3 regions of the Flexivirga sp. B27 genome follow, and region 2 is predicted to be linked to each of the others. Evidence: riboswitches for the same ligand, from Rfam matches in the RefSeq annotation. Region 2 holds a riboswitch; each other region holds the start of a gene.
The links. Region 2 has a riboswitch for thiamine pyrophosphate ahead of tenA (thiaminase II). Riboswitches for the same ligand answer to the same signal wherever they lie in the genome.
Positions count from the first base shown of each region.

Region 1: it holds a riboswitch for thiamine pyrophosphate, as region 2 does, so the genes downstream of both, thiO (glycine oxidase ThiO) here and tenA (thiaminase II) in region 2, are expected to answer to the same signal.
Region 3: it holds a riboswitch for thiamine pyrophosphate, as region 2 does, so the genes downstream of both, ACSZL9_RS02535 (ECF transporter S component) here and tenA (thiaminase II) in region 2, are expected to answer to the same signal.

Region 1 covers NZ_JBPYUM010000002.1:416,140-422,029, reverse strand. Annotated here, with positions in the region: gene ACSZL9_RS10825 (hypothetical protein) at 1-43, opposite strand, end outside; gene ACSZL9_RS10820 (hypothetical protein) at 248-1,192, shown strand; gene thiE (thiamine phosphate synthase) at 1,213-1,902, opposite strand; TPP riboswitch at 1,918-2,032, shown strand; gene thiO (glycine oxidase ThiO) at 2,025-3,110, shown strand; gene thiS (sulfur carrier protein ThiS) at 3,111-3,365, shown strand; gene ACSZL9_RS10800 (thiazole synthase) at 3,367-4,158, shown strand; gene ACSZL9_RS10795 (ThiF family adenylyltransferase) at 4,155-5,276, shown strand; gene ispG (flavodoxin-dependent (E)-4-hydroxy-3-methylbut-2-enyl-diphosphate synthase) at 5,310-5,890, opposite strand, start outside.
Region 2 covers NZ_JBPYUM010000002.1:640,222-646,111, forward strand. Annotated here, with positions in the region: gene ACSZL9_RS11915 (tetratricopeptide repeat protein) at 1-2,343, shown strand, start outside; TPP riboswitch at 2,308-2,420, shown strand; gene tenA (thiaminase II) at 2,415-3,089, shown strand; gene thiM (hydroxyethylthiazole kinase) at 3,086-3,889, shown strand; gene thiE (thiamine phosphate synthase) at 3,886-4,557, shown strand; gene thiD (bifunctional hydroxymethylpyrimidine kinase/phosphomethylpyrimidine kinase) at 4,554-5,384, shown strand; gene ACSZL9_RS11940 (SLC13 family permease) at 5,375-5,890, opposite strand, start outside.
Region 3 covers NZ_JBPYUM010000001.1:519,337-525,226, reverse strand. Annotated here, with positions in the region: gene ACSZL9_RS02545 (energy-coupling factor transporter transmembrane component T family protein) at 1-463, opposite strand, end outside; gene ACSZL9_RS02540 (ABC transporter ATP-binding protein) at 460-1,896, opposite strand; gene ACSZL9_RS02535 (ECF transporter S component) at 1,893-2,525, opposite strand; TPP riboswitch at 2,516-2,618, opposite strand; gene dxs (1-deoxy-D-xylulose-5-phosphate synthase) at 2,759-4,633, shown strand; gene ACSZL9_RS02525 (aminoglycoside phosphotransferase family protein) at 4,630-5,778, shown strand.

The DNA of each region.
Region 1 (5,890 bases), 220 kb from region 2:
GCGGCGGCTGGCGGTACGGGTTGTTCGGTGGCTGCTGCGACATTGGATCTCCCTTCCCTGCGCGCAGGGTATCGGCTGCCATCTCGGCACGTCCTCCGCCATACCGACGGCGCCGGCAGGCACTGGGTTCCCGTGACGTCGCCCCGCGGGTCACGGGCCGAGCTGCGCGCCGGGCTCCCCCGAGCGAGGGAGCAGGTTCGCTCCGGCGGGTGAGGAACTGCCGCGCCGCAGCCGACAACCTTCAGGTATGGCACTGATGCAGCACACCCGCTACGACACCTGCGACGCGAGCACGGTCCCGCCCGGAAGCACCCGGGCGGATCGGATCAGGCGACGACTGGCCATCGGCGCAATCGCCGCGACGCTCCCCTACAGCGTGTTGAAGATCGCGTGGTTGTCCGGCTCCCGGGTCGGGCTGTCGGGCTCGACATTCGGCACGAGCGGCGTCATGCATGCCGGCAACGCACTCACCCTCGCACTCGACCTCGTGGCGCTGCTCCTCGCGATCACCGTCTTCTCCGCGGCCCGGGCGCCGCGGTGGTTCCTGCTGCCGACGATGTGGATCGGCTACGGACTGCTCGGTCAGATCGTGGTGACCATCGGGCCCTCCGTAGCCGTGCAACTGCTCACCGGTCCGCCGGCCGACACAAGCACGTCGACACCGATCGCGGGCTGGGTGTATGCCGTGGTCTATGCCGGATTCAGCGGGCTGGGGCTCTGCCTGCTGCCGGCATTCGGCATCTATGCGTGGCAACGTTGGGGTGAGGAGAATCGTTGGGGCGAGCGGCTTTCCGGCATACGGCGCGAAGTGCCGGTCATCCCGACGCTCGGGGTGGCGGCCGTGACGGTGGCTCTGGCGGTGCGCGCGGTCCGATCCGGGTCCGGAGCGGAAGCGACGTCCTGGACCTCCGATGCACTCATCGGTGGCATTGCTGCGCTCGTGCTGCTGGGGGTCGCGCTCGGCCGGCCGGCGCGGATGCGCCGTGCGGTGGCGTTGGCGCTGGTCTGGACCGCGTCCGGTGCGTGGGCGGCATGGGGTTGTTTCAGCCTGGTCCTCAGCACGGTGCCGAACGACCTGGTGACCGACCCGGTCTCAGCCGCCGACGTCACGCTGTATGTCGCAAAGATCATCGCCGGCGCAGCACTGCTGCTCGCAGTCCGGGCGCTGGCGGCGCGACGCCCGGGACACTGACCACGTCCGCCGACGGGCTGCTACGGCAGCAGTGCGCGCAGCGCGGCGGCACTCTCCCGAGGGGTTTCCCGCACGGCACGAACGACCACGATCCGGGTGGCACCGGCGGAGACGACCTCCCGCAGGCGGTCCTCCCGGTCGATGCCGCCGATCGCGAACCACGGCTTGGTCGCATGCTGCGCGGCGAAACGGATCAGCTCCAGCCCGACAGCTGCCCGACCGGGCTTCGTCGGCGTCTCCCACACCGGGCCGACACAGAAGTAATCGATGCCGGCGTCCGAATCAGCTTCCAGCAACTGGTCTTTCGAATGCGTCGAGCGTCCGATCAGCGTCTCCTGGCCAACGATCCGGCGCGCCTGCCCGGTCGTCAGGTCGCCTTGCCCGACGTGCAGGATGTCCGCGTCGACCAGCGCCGCGACGTCCGCTCGATCGTTGACCGCGAGCAACGCACCGGCGCGTCGGGTCTCCTCCTGCACGCGTGACAGCGCCTCGATCTCGGCACGCGACTCCAACTGCTTGTCGCGCACCTGGAGGGCGTCCACCCCGCCGGCGAGCAGCTCGCGGCTGAACTGCGCGAGATCCCCGGCCGGCGGACGTGCATCGGTGCACACGTAGAGGCGGGCACGGCTCAACCGCTCCAGGCGCTCCGTGCGGGTTGAGGTGACCGGGGGACTGACGCGGTGAGACGAGTCGGCAACGTCGGCAGGCATGCGCCTAGACTAGGCACTTGAATCCGCGGGAGCCCCGCTGCACTGCGCAAACGGGCTGAGAGGGCCGGACCGGCCGACCGCTACACCTGATGCGGGTCATGCCGCCGTAGGGAGGAACCTCCGTGCACGGTTCAGCGCCCAGCGTCGCCGTTGTCGGCGCCGGAGTTATCGGACTGTCGACCGCTCGTGAGCTGCATCGCCGCGGCTGGCGCGTCCAGGTCTATGACGAGAAGCCCGCCTCCGGTGCCAGCCACGCAGCTGCCGGGATGCTCGCCCCCGCCGCCGAGACGGTCTGGGACCAGCACGCGCTCTATCCGATGCTCAGCGAATCCGCTTCTCTCTACCCGGAGTTCGCAGCGACCTTGGAGCAGGAGAGCGGCCGACGGGTGGGCTATCTCGAGACAGGCACCGTCGTCGTCGGAGCCGAGGCAGGCGACCGGGCCGAGCTCGACGAGCTGGCCGCCCTCCAGCAGCAACTCGGCCACCCGGCCGAGCGCCTCACCCCGTCCGCAGCGCGGCACCTGGAGCCGGCGCTCGCACCGCAACTCGCGGGGGCCGTGCATCTCCCCCAGGACCACCAGGTCAATCCCCGCCGGTTGACCGCTGCGCTGCTGCAGGTGTTGGAGGACGCGCGGATCCTGGTGCGCGAGAACGTCACCGGGCTGCAAACGGTCGGTGGTCGAACCACTGGTGTGCGCCTCGCCGGTGGCGAGGTGCGACCCGCCGATCAGGTCGTGCTGTGCACCGGCACCGCGTCGGTGCCCGGTTCACCCCCGTCACAGGTCCGTCCGGTGTATGGCGACATCCTCCGGCTCCGCCTCCCGGCCGGGCGACCGCGGCTGATCGAACGCATCATCCGCGGCCTGGTGCGAGGTCGGTCGGTCTACATCGTTCCCCGGGAGGACGAAGAGCTCGTGGTCGGTGCCACCAGCCGAGAGGACGGTGACCCGCAGCCGAGCACCGAGGGCGTGCTCCGGCTGCTGACCGACGCACGCCGGCTGCTGCCCGGGATCGTCGACACCCAATTGGTCGAGGTCACCGCGCGTGCTCGTCCCGGCAGCCCGGACGACCTGCCCGTCATACAACGGCATGACCCGGGTCTGGTGAGCGCCAACGGCTTCTTCCGCCACGGGGTCCTGCTGACGCCGTGGGGTGCCCGCGAGACCGCGAATCTCGTTGAGAACACTTCGGATCAGGAAGGCAATTGAGTGAGTCAGACACAGCAGTCCACCATCGAGGTCAACGGCGAGAGCCGAACCGTGTCGCCGACCACGACCCTGCGGGAGATCGTCGAGGACGTCACCGGCCGCAAGCTGAACACCGACGGCACGCCCGACGACGGCGGGCGGCTGGGTCTGGCCGCAGCGGTGTCCGGGACCGTCATACCTCGTGGCCGGTGGCACACGACCGACCTGCCGAACGGCGCCGTGATCGACGTCGTCACGGCAGCGCAGGGCGGCTGACATGGACACGCTCGTCATCGACGGCATCGCACTCGGTTCGCGACTCATCATGGGCACCGGCGGTGCGACGACACTGGCCTCATTGGAGGCAGCACTGGTCGCGTCGGGCACCGAGCTCACCACGGTTGCGATGCGCCGCTACTCGGCCTCCGGAGGCCAGTCGGTCTTCGATCTGTTGGAACGACTGGGGATTCGCCCGCTGCCGAACACCGCCGGCTGCTTCACCGCTCGCGACGCGGTGCTGACCGCCCAGCTGGCACGCGAGGCACTGGAGACCAATTGGGTCAAGCTCGAGGTGATCGCCGACGAGGACACACTGCTGCCCGACCCGGTCGAACTCGCCGACGCCGCAGAACAGTTGGTCGCCGACGGGTTCACCGTGTTCGCCTACACCAATGACGATCCGGTCCTTGCCCGCAGGCTGGAAGAGACCGGCGTCGCCGTCGTCATGCCCGCCGGTGCACCCATCGGATCGGGACTCGGCATCCTCAACCCGCACAACATCTCGACCATCACGGACCGAGCGAGCATCCCGGTCGTGCTCGACGCCGGCGTCGGCACCGCGTCGGATGCCGCGCTGGCAATGGAGTTGGGTTGCGACGCAGTACTGCTAGCCAGTGCGGTCACCCGCGCACACAACCCGGAGCTGATGGCCCGGGCGATGAAAGATGCTGTGAATGCAGGCTTCTCGGCACGTGCCGCCGGACGCATTCCGCAGCGGGCGTTGGCCGTCGCCTCATCGCCGAACGAGGGACGGATCGCCGCCGTCGACTCCTACGAGGCTGTGCTGTGACTCCGCTGGTCGCGCCAGGTCCGGCGTTGACCCCGGCACAGAGCACGCGGTTCGCCCGACACCTGTCGCTCGCAACTGTCGGCAGCGACGGGCAGCGCCGTTTGCTGAACTCCCGGGTGCTCGTCATCGGCGCCGGCGGCCTGGGGTCGCCGATGATCAGCTATCTCGCGGCGGCGGGCGTCGGCCACCTCACGGTCCTGGACGACGATCGGGTGGAGGAGTCCAACCTGCAGCGGCAGGTCATCCACGCCGGCACACCCATCGGAGCGCTCAAGGTCGACTCCGCCAAAGAGGCGGCGCTGCGCATCAACCCGGACATGAAGGTCACGGCGCTGGCCGAACGGCTCACCGCGGACAACGCCCTGGACCTCTTCGCCGCGCACGATGTCGTCGTCGACGGTGCCGACAACTTCGCCACCCGTTATCTGGCGAACGACGCGGCCGAACTGACCGGCACTCCAGTCGTATGGGGCACGATCTTCGGGTTCGACGGACAGGTCAGCACGTTCTGGCCGGGGCACGGACCGACGCTGCGTGACCTCTTCCCCGAGCAACCCGACGCCGACTCGGTGCCTTCCTGCGCCGACGGCGGAGTGCTCGGATTGCTCTGCGGCTGGGTCGGATCGGTGATGGGGACCGAGGCCGTCAAGCTGATCTGCGGCATCGGTGAGCCGCTGCTCGGACGATTCGCCAGGATCGACGCGCTCGCCGGTCGTATGACGGAGCTCGCCTTCGCCCCCGACCCGGACCGCCCCGCAGTCACCGAGTTGGTGGAGGTGCCGCAGAGTTGTGCGACATCTCCGGTGGCCGAGGTGTCCGCGGCACAACTGCCCCAGCTGGACAACTACACCTTGATCGACGTGCGCGAAAGCTGGGAACGAGACATCGTCTCGGTGCCGAACGCTGTCGCCATACCCCTGGACGAGCTGCGGGCAGATCGGTGGAGTGCCGTCGAAAACGCAACCACCGCAAGGCGACTGGTCTTCATGTGCAAGTCGGGAGCACGTTCGCGGTCGGCCATCGAGTTGCTGGGCAGCGCCGACGGGCGCGAGCTGCTCAACCTTGCCGGAGGTGTCCTTGCCTGGGCCGCTGCCGAGGGCATCGACGCGGTCTACTGACGGCCGTCGGCGGGCCGCCTCGTCAGATGTTCGTCAACTGACGGTGACGCTCGGGCTGCCTGCGGTGTCCTCGTCGATCGGCTCGCCCATCTCGTCGGCGATGCGCATCGCCTCCTCGATCAAGGTCTCGACGATCTGTGACTCGGGGACCGTCTTGATGACCTTGCCCTTGACGAAGATCTGACCCTTGCCGTTGCCGGACGCCACACCGAGGTCGGCCTCTCGCGCCTCACCGGGACCGTTGACGACGCAACCCATGACGGCCACCCGCAGCGGCACCGTCATACCCTCGAGGCCGGCAGTGACCTCGTCGGCCAACTTGTAGACGTCGACCTGCGCGCGTCCGCACGACGGGCAGGAGACGATCTCCAGCTTGCGCGGGCGCAGGTTGAGCGACTGCAGGATCTGGGTGCCGACCTTGATCTCCTCGACCGGCGGGGCCGACAACGACACGCGGATGGTGTCGCCGATTCCCTTGGACAGCAGCGCACCGAACGCGGTGGCCGACTTGATGGTGCCCTGGAAGGCCGGGCCGGCCTCGGTCACGCCGAGGTGCAACGGCCAGTCGCCGCGCTCGGCCAGTAACTCGTAGGCGCGGACCATGACGACGGGGT
Region 2 (5,890 bases):
GCACGCGAGGTCGGCGTGATCCGGGGTCGCCGCGGAGCGGCACGCGTGGGTGCGGCGCCGGGCCGGGTCACCGTCTACGACTGCTTCAGAGACGGCCGGCAACGCATCGACACCGACCTCGTCGTCGACATCGCCGAGGCGCTGGGAGCAGGGATCGAAGGCCGCACCCTGTGGCGACTCGCAGCGCGCAGCGCCATGCGTCCCGCGGGGCGGATCACCTCGCAGGTGGCAGCGCTGCCGCAGAGGACACGACCCTTCGCCGGCCGCGCTGAGGAGCTCGCGAGGCTGACGGCGCCGGACGCGCCGCGGGTGCACGTGTTGCACGGATTGTCCGGAGTGGGGAAGTCGGCGCTGGCGGTCACGGCCGCCCATGAGCTGCTGGAGGCAGGGCTGGTCGACACGGCGGTCCGCGTCGTGCTCGGCTCGGGGGAGGGAGATCTCGACCCGTTCGACGCCATCGTCAGTGTGCTGCGGACGCTGGACCCGCACGGCACCGTGCCGAGCACACCGGCCGGTCGGCGTGCGGCCTACCTGCGGCTGCTCAGCTCGAGGTCGACAGCGCTGGTGCTGGACGACGTCGATCGTCCCGAGGACGTCGAGCTGCTGCTGCCGATCGACAGCACGACTCGCGTGCTGATCACCAGCAGGTGGGTGCTGGAGTGGCCGATCGGGGTCGAAGACATCGAGCTGGACGGACTGGACGCTGCGTCGTGCGCAAGGTTGCTCTCACTCACGGCCGGGCGGCGGCTCGCTGTCGACGATCAGGCCGCGGTAGACCTGCAACAGGCCTCGGACGGGTTGCCGCTCGCGGTGAGTCTGATCGGTGCGCGTGCCGCACGGCAGACGACGTGGACGGCCGGGCAACACGTGCAGGCATATCGCGACCGGTTGACCTCCCTGCAGCTCGAGGACGGGGTGGCGGGCGCCCTCACCATCACTTACGACGGGTTGCGTGACGACGAGCGCCGTGCACTGCGGTTGCTCTCACTGCATCCGGCGCTCGAGACGGGGCTCGGCGCCGCGGCAGCGCTCCTCGGTCGGTCAACCGGCGCGACATACACCGTGCTGGTCGCGTTGGAACGCTCGCACCTGCTGCGTCGCACCGCCGAAAACCGTTGGGAGATGCACTCATTGGTGCAGGTCTTCGGTCAGCGCGCCGCACTGCACGAAGAGCTCACTGAGGACCGTGCGGCAGCATCCCGCAGAGTGCTGGACTTCTACTGTGCCAAGTGTGCGTCCGCGATCATCGTGCCGAACCCCTCGGCGGCCGGCGACCTGAGTTGGTTGCCGGAGGCGCCCGCGCGGTGGGGTGCGGAGGACGCCGTGCACTGGTTGGAGACGGAGCGGACGACGCTGCTCGCAGCGGCCGACCAGGCCTTCGGGCAGGGTCACCACACCCACTTCCTGCGGTTGGCGACCATGCTCTCGTGGCACCTGTGGAACCGCGGCGACATGAACACTGCAATGTCGTTGCAACGCGTGGCCGCGTCCACGGCAGCAGTGCTGGGTGACTCCGTGGCCGAGGCCACAGCGGAGCGCCATTTGGGTATGACCTACGTGCGCAGCAGCCGTCCGGCGCAGGCACGTGCCCACCTGGAGCGTGCCGTCGCACTCTTGCGCGACGATCGGCACGGACACCTGCCGGCCGCGCTGAACTCGCTCGCGGTCTGCTCGCTCATCACCGGCGACTACGAGCAGGCGATCCGCGAACTCGACCAGGTGAACGAGCTTGCCGTGGGCGCCGGCGACGCCGACCTGCGGTCGCGTGCGTTGGCCAATCTCGGGGTGGCACACACGCGGCTGGGGCACATGGACGAAGCGGTCGCCGCGTTGGAAGGTGCGGCCCGGCTCGCTGCTGAGCACCACTGGCCGGACAGGGAGCGGATCTCACTGTCGAACCTGGCGGACATCTTCGCGCAGTCCGACGACCCACAGGTCCTGCATCGCGCGGTGCGCACCGCTGAGGCCGCCATCACCCAGGCACAGTCGTTCGGGGATGAGATCGGAGTCCTCTACAGCCGGTCCAACCTGGCGATCGCACTGCACCGACTCGGCGACACCGCCCAGGCGTTCGCGCTGACCCACCGGGTCCGGGAGCAGGCGGAGCGGCTGGAGGTCCCGGAGCTGCTCGCTTCAGTCCTGAACAACCTCGCGCAGATGCATCAGCGGGACGGGCGGCCGGACCAGGCACGCTCGTGGTTCCGGCGTGCACTCGAGGTTGCCCGTGCCCGGGACGCGGCGTTCGAGGTGGAGCGTGCCGAACATGGTCTGGCCGCGCTCGGTGGTGACGCTCACGCTACGGTGGTGTCGACAACCCGCGGGAGCTCGGAAGGACCGGGCTGAGAGGGCGACAGGATCGTCGCCGACCGCTAACACCTGAGCCGGACAATGCCGGCGGAGGAAGGGGCATTTCGATGTCGACGACGTCATACACCTGGTGGCCGGTGCTCGGAGCACCGATGGAGGACGGCCTCAAGCGCGTCCTCGCGCACGATTTCCTGAGTGGACTGGCAGCGGGCACCCTGCCGCGAGAAGCGTTCGGATACTTCATCATTCAGGACACGCTCTACCTCGGCGAATACGCGCGAGCACTCTCCCTGCTGGCGGCCAAGGCACCCGTCGATGCGGTCGGCACGCTTGCCTCGCACGCCGGGACCGCAGTCGCCACCGAGCTCGGCCTGCACCCGCAGCTGCTCGAACAGGCCGGCCTCGACCCGCAGCTGCTGCACAGCACGCCGAAGTCGCCGGCGACCACCGCCTACACCAGCTATCTGCTGTCGGTCTGTGCGCAGCGGCCCTTCCACGAGGGCCTGGCAGCCGTGCTGCCCTGCTATTGGATCTACCAGCAGGTCGGCGACGCGCTGGTCGAGAACGGCTCAGCGGACCCGGTCTACGCACAGTGGATCGAGTCGTATGCCGCACCCGGCTTCAACCAGAGCGTTGCGGAGATGCTGCAGGTGATCGACAGCACGGCACGTGGCCTCTCCGATGACCAGCTCGCTGACATGGCACGGCACGTGGAGGTCGCCACCCGCTACGAGTGGATGTTCTGGGACGCCGCGGTGCGTGACGAACGGTGGCCCTGGTGAGCGGACAGGTGACCGACCCGCTGCGTCCGTCCGAGGTCGTGGACCTGCTGGCGCAGCTCCGCGACCGCGGGCCGCTCGTGCAGTGCATCACCAACTCGGTGGTCACGGGCTTCACCGCGAACGTGCTGCTCGCACTCGGCGCAGCACCGGCGATGGTCGACAACCTCGAAGAGGCAACGGTTTTCGCCGGTGTCGCAGATGCCGTGCTACTCAACGTCGGGACGATCACACCGCCCGTCGGCGAGACGATGCTGGCCACCGCCGAGGCCGCGCGTGCCGCAGGCACGCCGTGGGTGCTCGACCCGGTCGCCGTCGGTGGGTTGCCGCTGCGGGATCGCGTCGCCGCGGCACTCGTGCCGCTGGCACCGAGCGTCATACGCGCAAACGCCTCGGAGGTCATCAGTCTCGCGGGCCTGGACGGCGGCGGCCGGGGAGTCGACAGCACTGCCGGCGCCGAGGCCGCACTGGAGCCCGCACGCGCACTGTGTGAGCGCACCGGCGGTGTTGTCGCCGTGAGCGGCCCGGTCGATCACATCGTGTCCGCGACGGGCGTGCGCACGATCTCCAACGGCACGCCGATGATGACCAAGGTGACCGGCGTCGGCTGTGCGCTCGGTGCGATGACGGCTGCGTTCACCGCCTGTGCGCCGGCCGCCGACGCGGCGTTCGCGGCGACAGCGGTCTGGACGATCGCGGCCGAGGTGGCCGCCGAGCGGTCCGCAGGACCGGGGTCGTTCGCGGTCGAGATCCTGGATGCGCTGCACGGCCTCGGCGCCGAGCAGTTGGCGAGGTTGCGGTGACGACCTCGTCCTCGCCGTCCCCCTCGAGACTCGACCCGGCCGCACTGCGGCTCTACCTGGTGACCGATCGCGCACTGTGCGGGCAGCGCGGTGTCGTCGAGACCGTGCGACAGGCCGTGGCCGGCGGGGCCACGATCGTGCAGCTGCGCGATCACGACGCCACGACGCGCGAGTTGTATGACGTGGCAACGCAATTACGAGCTGTGACCGCCGAGGCCGGTGTGCCGTTCGTTGTGGACGATCGGCTCGACGTCGCACTCGCGGCGGGCGCGGACGGCGTGCATCTCGGTCAGTCCGACCTGCTCCCGGTGCATGCGCGCCGGATCGCCGGACCGGACTTCGTCATCGGTCACTCGGTGTCGTCGCTCGACGAGATCGTGGCCGTGGCGGACTGGCCGGCGAACACGGTCGACTACGTCGGTGTCGGTCCGGTCTTCGCGACCTCGACCAAGCCGAACGCCGCGGCACCGCTGGGGATCGACGGGGTGCGTGATGTGCTCCAGCGTTGCGAGCTGCCGGCGGTCGCGATCGGCGGCATCAAGGAGACGCACGTCGCACCGCTGAGGGCTGCCGGAGCAGACGGCGTCGCCGTCGTCTCGGCAGTCTGTGCAGCCGCCGATCCTGCGGCGGCTGTGCGAAAACTATTGGCAGCAGGGGAGATCCGATGACGACAGACCACCCGACAGCATTGACCATCGCCGGCACGGACCCGAGCGGCGGCGCGGGCATCAGCGCGGACCTGAAGGCGTTCTCGGCGCTCGGCGCCTTCGGGACGGCCGTCATCACGGCAGTCGTCACGCAGAACACTCAGGGCGTCGCCGCGGTGCATCAACTCGACGGGGAGACCGTCGCCGGACAGCTGACCAACCTGCTGGACGACGTGCACGTCGACGCGGTCAAGATCGGCATGCTCGGCACCGCCGAGGTCATCGACGCGGTCGCAGCGGTGCTGCACGAGCGGCGACCGGCCCCGGTGGTGCTCGACCCGGTGATGGTCGCCAAGAGCGGGCATCGCCTGCTGGCCCCAGATGCGGTGACGGCGTTGCGTGACCGGTTGCTGCCGGAGGTGGACCTGGTCACTCCCAACATCCCGGAGGCGGCCGATCTGCTCGGCCAGCCCGAGGCGAGCAGCGTGTGCGACATGGCGAAGCAACTACGCGCCCTGGCGCAGCTGTGCCCCGGTGTGTTGCTCAAGGGCGGACACCTCGACGGTGAGGACAGCACCGACCTGCTGCTCGTCGACGGGCGGACGATCGAGCTGGACGCGCCGCGTGTGGTCACGCGCAACACCCACGGCACCGGTTGCACCCTGTCGGCGGCGATCGCAGCATTGCGGCCGCAGAGAGAGTCCTGGGCGGACGCGGTCCGCGACGCCAAGGACTACCTGACCGGTGCGTTGCGTGCGGCCGACGAGCTGTCGATCGGCAGCGGGCACGGACCGGTCCACCACTTCTGGGACACCTGGTCGCGCGACGACGTGGCAGCTCAGAGCTGACCGAGGGTGATGGTCGCGGCGGCGACCGTCACTACCGCCACCACGAAGGCCTCGATCGTGAAACGCCGCAACGGGATCCGCAGACGCGCACGACGACACCGGCCGAGCCACAGCAGTGTTGCGAGCGAGCCCCAGACGGTCACGATCGGTCCGGCGTTCACACCGATCAGCAGCGCCATCAGCCGGTGTGCGGAGTCGCTGACCGCCGGCTCCGCGGCCAGGTAGGCAGGCAGGTTGTTGATCAGGTTGCCGCCGACCGCGCCGAGCCCGGAGACACGCAGCAGGTCCGGTGTCGTCGTGCCGGTGCCAACCAGATGTCTGATGACGGTGTTGAGGCCGTGCGTGCGCAGGAGATCGACGACCACGAACAGCACCGCGACGCCGGCGACCATCCGCCACGGCAGCGCGATGGTCCGCAGCGCTGAGCGTTGCCGCACAGCGAGCGTCGTCAGGAGCAGTAACGCTCCCGCAGCCGCCGGTATGGCGGGGGTGATGCCGGTGAGGAA
Region 3 (5,890 bases), on a different contig from region 2:
GGCCGAACCCGCGGATCCGTCGCGTCCGCTGCAGCTGGTCCCAGGTCTCTCCGAGCCGGTCGAAGCGGGTCAGCGACGCTGCGAACGCGCCGACGAAACGCGCTGGCAACCGGAGGTTCTGGGCGAGCGCGTCGCCGAACCGCATCGGGTCGATGAACGCTGCGACGACGGCGCCGGGCAGTGCGAGCACCAGGATCCGTCCGGCGGCGGTCGTGGCCGTCGTCGGGTCGTGCCCGCCCAGCAGCCAGGACGACCACCACAGGGACACGGCGGCGAATCCGACGGCGAAGAGCCGCCAGCGCAGCGGCCGCCAGGACGGCACGCAGGCGACAGCCAGCACGGCATACACCGCGACGACCAGGAGCGCGGTCATCGGCCGGTCGACGAGGAACGACCCGATGATCGCGGTGAACCCGAAAGTCAGCAGGGCGAGCGGATTGGCTTGCGGCATCAGCTGTTTCATCCGACGGCCTGCCCGTCCTTGACGTGTATGACGTCATCGGCCCGCAGCACCAACGACTCGTCGTGGGTGGCGACACCGACCGTCGCACCGGCGTCCCGGGCGGCCAGCGCCCACCCGGTGACGGCAGCCCAGGTGTTGCGGTCCTGACCGACCGTCGGCTCGTCGAGCAGGACGACGCCGGGACGGTGGGCCAGGGCCGCGATCACCGCGAGCCGGCGCTGTTCACCACCGGACAACTGGAAGGGGTTGGCGCCTGCGAGGTGCTCCAGGTGCAGCAGCTCCAGCAGCCCGTCGACGTCGACCGATTTGCCCAGAACACCTGCGGTGCAAGCGACTTCGTCGCGCACGGTGTTGCGCAGGAAGCCGTGCTCGGGGTTCTGCGGCACGAAACCGGCGGCAGCGGCCAGTGCCTTGGAGCGCCGGCGAGCCAGCGTCGGCTCGACTCCGGTGATCTCGCCGCCGCTGGGACGCAGCAGTCCGGCAAAGGCCGCGAGCAGCGTCGACTTCCCGGCGCCCGACGGGCCGACCAGTGACGTCATACGCCCGGGGCGTAGCGCGGTGCTCGCGCCGTCGAGTGCGCGATGGGTGAGCGTGCCGTGCAACGACCGGGTCGACAGGTCGACCTGCAGTGACTCGGCACGCAGCTCCGGACCCGGCCGGTCAGGCGTGACCCACTCGGCATCGACCTGCACGGGTGTCGGGTCCGGCACGCCCGGCATCCAGACACCGGCCCGGACCATCCGCTCGGTGTGCTCGGCGGTGAACCGGGTCGGCGTCGTGTCGGCGACCACCCGGCCGCGCTCCAGCACGACCACCCGGTCGCAATGCCGCAGCCACGGTCCGATGCGGTGCTCGACGACGAGGGTCGTCGCACCGACCGCGCGCGCCGCGTCCAGGACGCAGCGGCGCACGACGTCCGAGGTCTCGGCGTCGAGCATCGAGGTGGGTTCGTCCAGCAGCAGGAGCCCGGGCCGGATCGCCAGCACGCCCGCGAGTGCCAGGCGCTGCAGCTCACCGCCGGAGAGCGCGGAGGTGGGGCGCGCGACGTCATACCGCAGGCCGACCCGGTCCAGGCCGTCGTGCACGCGTCGCCAGATCTCCTCGCGGGGGAGGGCGAGGTTCTCCGGCCCGAACGCGACCTCCCGGCCGACGGTTGCAGCGACGATCGAGTCCGCGGGATTCTGCAGCAGCAGGCCCGCCGGTGCGTCCACTTCGACGGTGCCGGCGAGATCCCCGGGCACGGCCTCGCCGAGCAGGCCGGCCAGTGCCCGCAACACCGTGGACTTACCGGCGCCGCTGCCGCCGGCGAGCAGCACCATCTCGCCGGGGGAGAAGCTCAGGTCGAGTCCGCTGATGACCTCGTGGCGGCGCCCCAGGGGGCGCCAACCGAAACCTGAGATCCTTGCGTGCGCCCCGGCGGTTGCCCCGCTCACACCGCGTTGCGGGCGTGGTGCTCACGACCCGCGCCGAAGGCGTCCAGGACGCCGGTCGCGGCCAGTGCGCGCACCAGCAGCCAACCCACGACTCCGGCCAGCACGGCCCCGGATAGGACCGTGCAACCGAGATAGGCCAGCTTGTAGTTCCAGGTCCAGACCGAGTAGTAGCTGTGCCACTCGTAGAGCACGACCTCGAAGACCGCCGCCATCGCGCCGCCGAGGGCGGCGATGGTCAGTCCGAAGCGCTTGTAGAGCAATAACGCGAGCACGACCTCGACGCCGAGGCCCTGCAGCAACCCGGAGACCAGGGTGCCCGTGCCCCACTGGTTGCCGATGAGCATTTCGACCGAGGCGGCGATGAGCTCGGCCGCGACGGCTGCGCCGGGCTTACGGACGACGAGACCGCCGAGGACGCCCGCGATCAGCCAGGGGCCGACGAGCAGGCCGACGGCGGGCGGGGTCGCGAACAGCGCCAATGTGCTGATGCCGTTCCAGGCCTGCGACCAGCCCCAGAAGACGACACCGGACGCGACGCCGAGCGTTGCGACGGTGACCAGGTCGATAGTGCGATAACGAAGTAGCGAGGTGGTGGTGGCCCGTTCCCCGGGCGCGCTGACAGTCGTCATGAAGAACTCCCTTCGCCGGTGCTAACCGGAGCAGGTTCGAGGGTCTGCGGCGAGCCGCACTCTCAGCGCCGAAGCGCTCCCCTGTCTGATGTGTCTGTATTTCCAAGTGCCAACGCTACCAGCGTCGGGGTCGTGCAACCGAAGTGAGCCGTCGGACGTCCTTGCTCGGTCAGCGCCGACCCGGCGCGTAGACTCGATCGACGCGTAATCGAGAACGGAAGGCGCGAACTGAAGTGGGACTGCTGGACACGATTTCCTCACCCGAGGACCTGCGACGGCTTCCGGCAGAGCGCTTGGACGAGTTGGCCACTGAGATCCGGGCGTTTCTCGTGGAGTCGGTGTCGCGCACCGGCGGTCACCTCGGCCCCAACCTGGGAGTCGTGGAGCTGACGCTCGCGATCCACCGGGTCTTCGAGTCGCCCACGGACTCCATCGTTTTCGACACCGGTCACCAGTCCTACGTGCACAAGCTGCTCACCGGGCGGCACGACTTCTCCAAGCTCAAGAAGCAGGGCGGCCTGTCCGGCTATCCGTCACGCGCTGAGTCCGAGCACGACATCGTCGAGAGCTCGCACGCGTCGTCCTCGCTGTCCTGGGCCGAGGGCATCGCCAAGGCTCGCGTGCTGAGCGGGGAGCCGCATCGTCATACCGTCGCGGTGATCGGTGACGGCGCACTCACCGGCGGTATGTCGTGGGAGGCGATCAACAACATCGCGGTCGAGCGTGACCTGCCGCTGGTCATCGTCGTCAACGACAACGAGCGCAGCTACGCGCCGACGATCGGTGGACTCGCCGACCACCTCGCGGCGCTGCGGACCACGCGGAAGTACGAGCAGATGCTCGACTGGGGCAAGACCACGCTGAAGGGTGTGCCGAAGGTCGGCGGTCTCGCCTACGAGACGCTGCACGGCGTCAAGCGCGGCATCAAGGACATCGTCTATCCGCAGCAGGGCATGTTCGAGGACCTGGGCATCAAGTATGTCGGGCCGGTCGACGGGCACGACGAGGGTGCGGTCGAGCAGGCGCTGCGTCGGGCGCGGGCGTTCGGCGCGCCGTGCATCGTGCACGTCATCACCGAGAAGGGACGCGGCTACCAGCCCGCGCTGGACGATCTGGCCGATCACATGCACGGCATCGGCAAGATCAACCCGGAGACCGGGCTGCCCTTCGAGGTGGCGGGCCGCATCTGGACCGACGAATTCAGTGACGAGATGGTGCGGTTGGGAGCGGAGCGCACGGATCTGGTCGCCATCACCGCGGCGATGATGATCCCGGTCGGCCTGGACAAATTCGCCGAGGTCTACCCGCAGCGGGTGATCGACGTCGGCATCGCCGAGCAGCATGCGGTGACGATGGCGTCCGGGTTGGCGTATGGCGGCATGCACCCCGTCGTCGCGGTCTATGCGACCTTCCTCAACCGGGCGTTCGACCAGATGCTGATGGACGCCGGACTGCATCACGCCGGAGTGACGTTCGTGCTCGACCGGGCAGGCGTGACCGGTTCGGACGGTGCCTCGCACAACGGCATGTGGGACATGTCGATCTGCTCCATCGTGCCCGGTCTGCGACTGGCGGCACCGCGTGACGGCGAGCAGGTCAAATCGCAGCTGCGAGAAGCAGTCTCGGTCAACGACGCGCCCACAGTGATCCGCTTCCCGAAGGGAGACGTCGCTGAGCCGCTGGCCGCGGAGCGCACTGACGGAGCCGTGGACGTGCTGCGCGACGCGACAGACCCGGAGATCATGATTGTCGGTGTCGGGTCGATGTGCCCGACAGCGCTGCAGGTTGCGGAAAAGCTTGAGGCTCAAGGGCATTCGACGCTCGTCGTCGACCCGCGATGGGTGCTTCCGGTCTCCGAGGACGTCGTGCGTATGGCGCGCTCGGTGCAGCACGTCGTGGTCATCGAGGACAACCTCGTCACTTCGGGTGTTGGAGTCGCGACCGCGCATGCGCTGAGTGCGGCGGAGGTCACTGCTCGGGTGCACACCTTCGGCATACCCAAGGAATACCTGGAGCACGCCTCACGTGGTCAGGTGCTCGAGGCGATCGGCCTGACCCCCGACGTCATCGGCACGCGACTGATCGCGCGCTTCGCCGCTCACGCGTGACAGCCGACAACCAGACCGGTCGAGTGCCGCAGGAGTCCCAAGCTGGTCGAGTGCCGGAGGAGCATGCGGGTCGAGTGCCGCAGGAGCCACAAGCTGGTCGAGTGCCGGGGGAGCGCAGCGGAGGAGGTGTAGCGAGACCGGCGACCGGCCAACTCTCGAATTCCGAGCGCTGGCAGACCGATTCGTGGCGCCGCGAAGCCACCCGCTGGATCGACGAGTCCCTCGAGCGCCGCGGCCTGACGCGTGTCCCGGTGACACCACGCCAGCCCCGTGTGCGGCCGTGGTCCACGCAGCTCGTCGTCGACACCTCTGCCGGGCGCGCGTGGTTCAAGGCATGCTCACCGAGCACCTCACCCGAGCCCGCGATCTACCGCGTGCTGACCGGAGTCGCCCCTGACCGGGTGCCGGAGATCTGGGCATCGGACGAGGAGCGTGGCTGGTTGTTGATGCCCGATCAGGGCGCGTTGTTGCGCGCGGTTGCCGACGCCGAGACGATCGTCGGCCTGTGGTCCGGTGTGCTCCGCCGCTACGCCCGGCTGCAGCGTGCCTCGATCGATGTGGTCGACGACCTGGTGGGCGGCGGTGTGCCGAGGTGGGACCCGCAGAGCCTGGTGACGCACTGGCTCGAAGGGCGCGGAGCCCACGTTCCGGAGACCGAACGTCCGCTGCGCGAGGCAGCCGCCCGGCTTGCCGACTCCGGCCTGCCGGAGACGATCCAGCACAACGATCTGCACGCGGGGAACGTCTTCTGCGCCGACGGCTCACCGGCCGCCATACACGATGCGCGGTTCTTCGACTGGGGCGACGCGTATGTCGGAAATCCGTTGTGTTCGTTGATGATTGCTCTTCAGGGGCCGTCATACCACTTCGGTCTCCCGGATGACCCGGAGCGCGACGCACGGCTGACGCGCGCCTATCTGTCGGCGTGGGCGGACCTGGTGCCGAGTGCGCAGCTGAAGGAGCTGCTGCCAGATGCCACGCTCATCGCGTGCCTTGCCCGAGTGCGTGCCAACGGGCGTGCCCTGCAGTACGCGACCGACGCCGAACGTGTCGAGTGGACCCCGAAGATCGTCGATCCGGTCATCGAGCAGATCCAGGTCGCGCTGGGCATCGAACGACAGGTGGACACCGACGACGCCGACTGACGTTCCGCACCGCCGTTGACGCTCGAACCTGTCATTGACGTCCCTGCAGCGCCGTCAGCCGCCGGTTCGACCGTCAATGGGTGGATCCCGGTCACGGTTCGGAGCAGTGAGT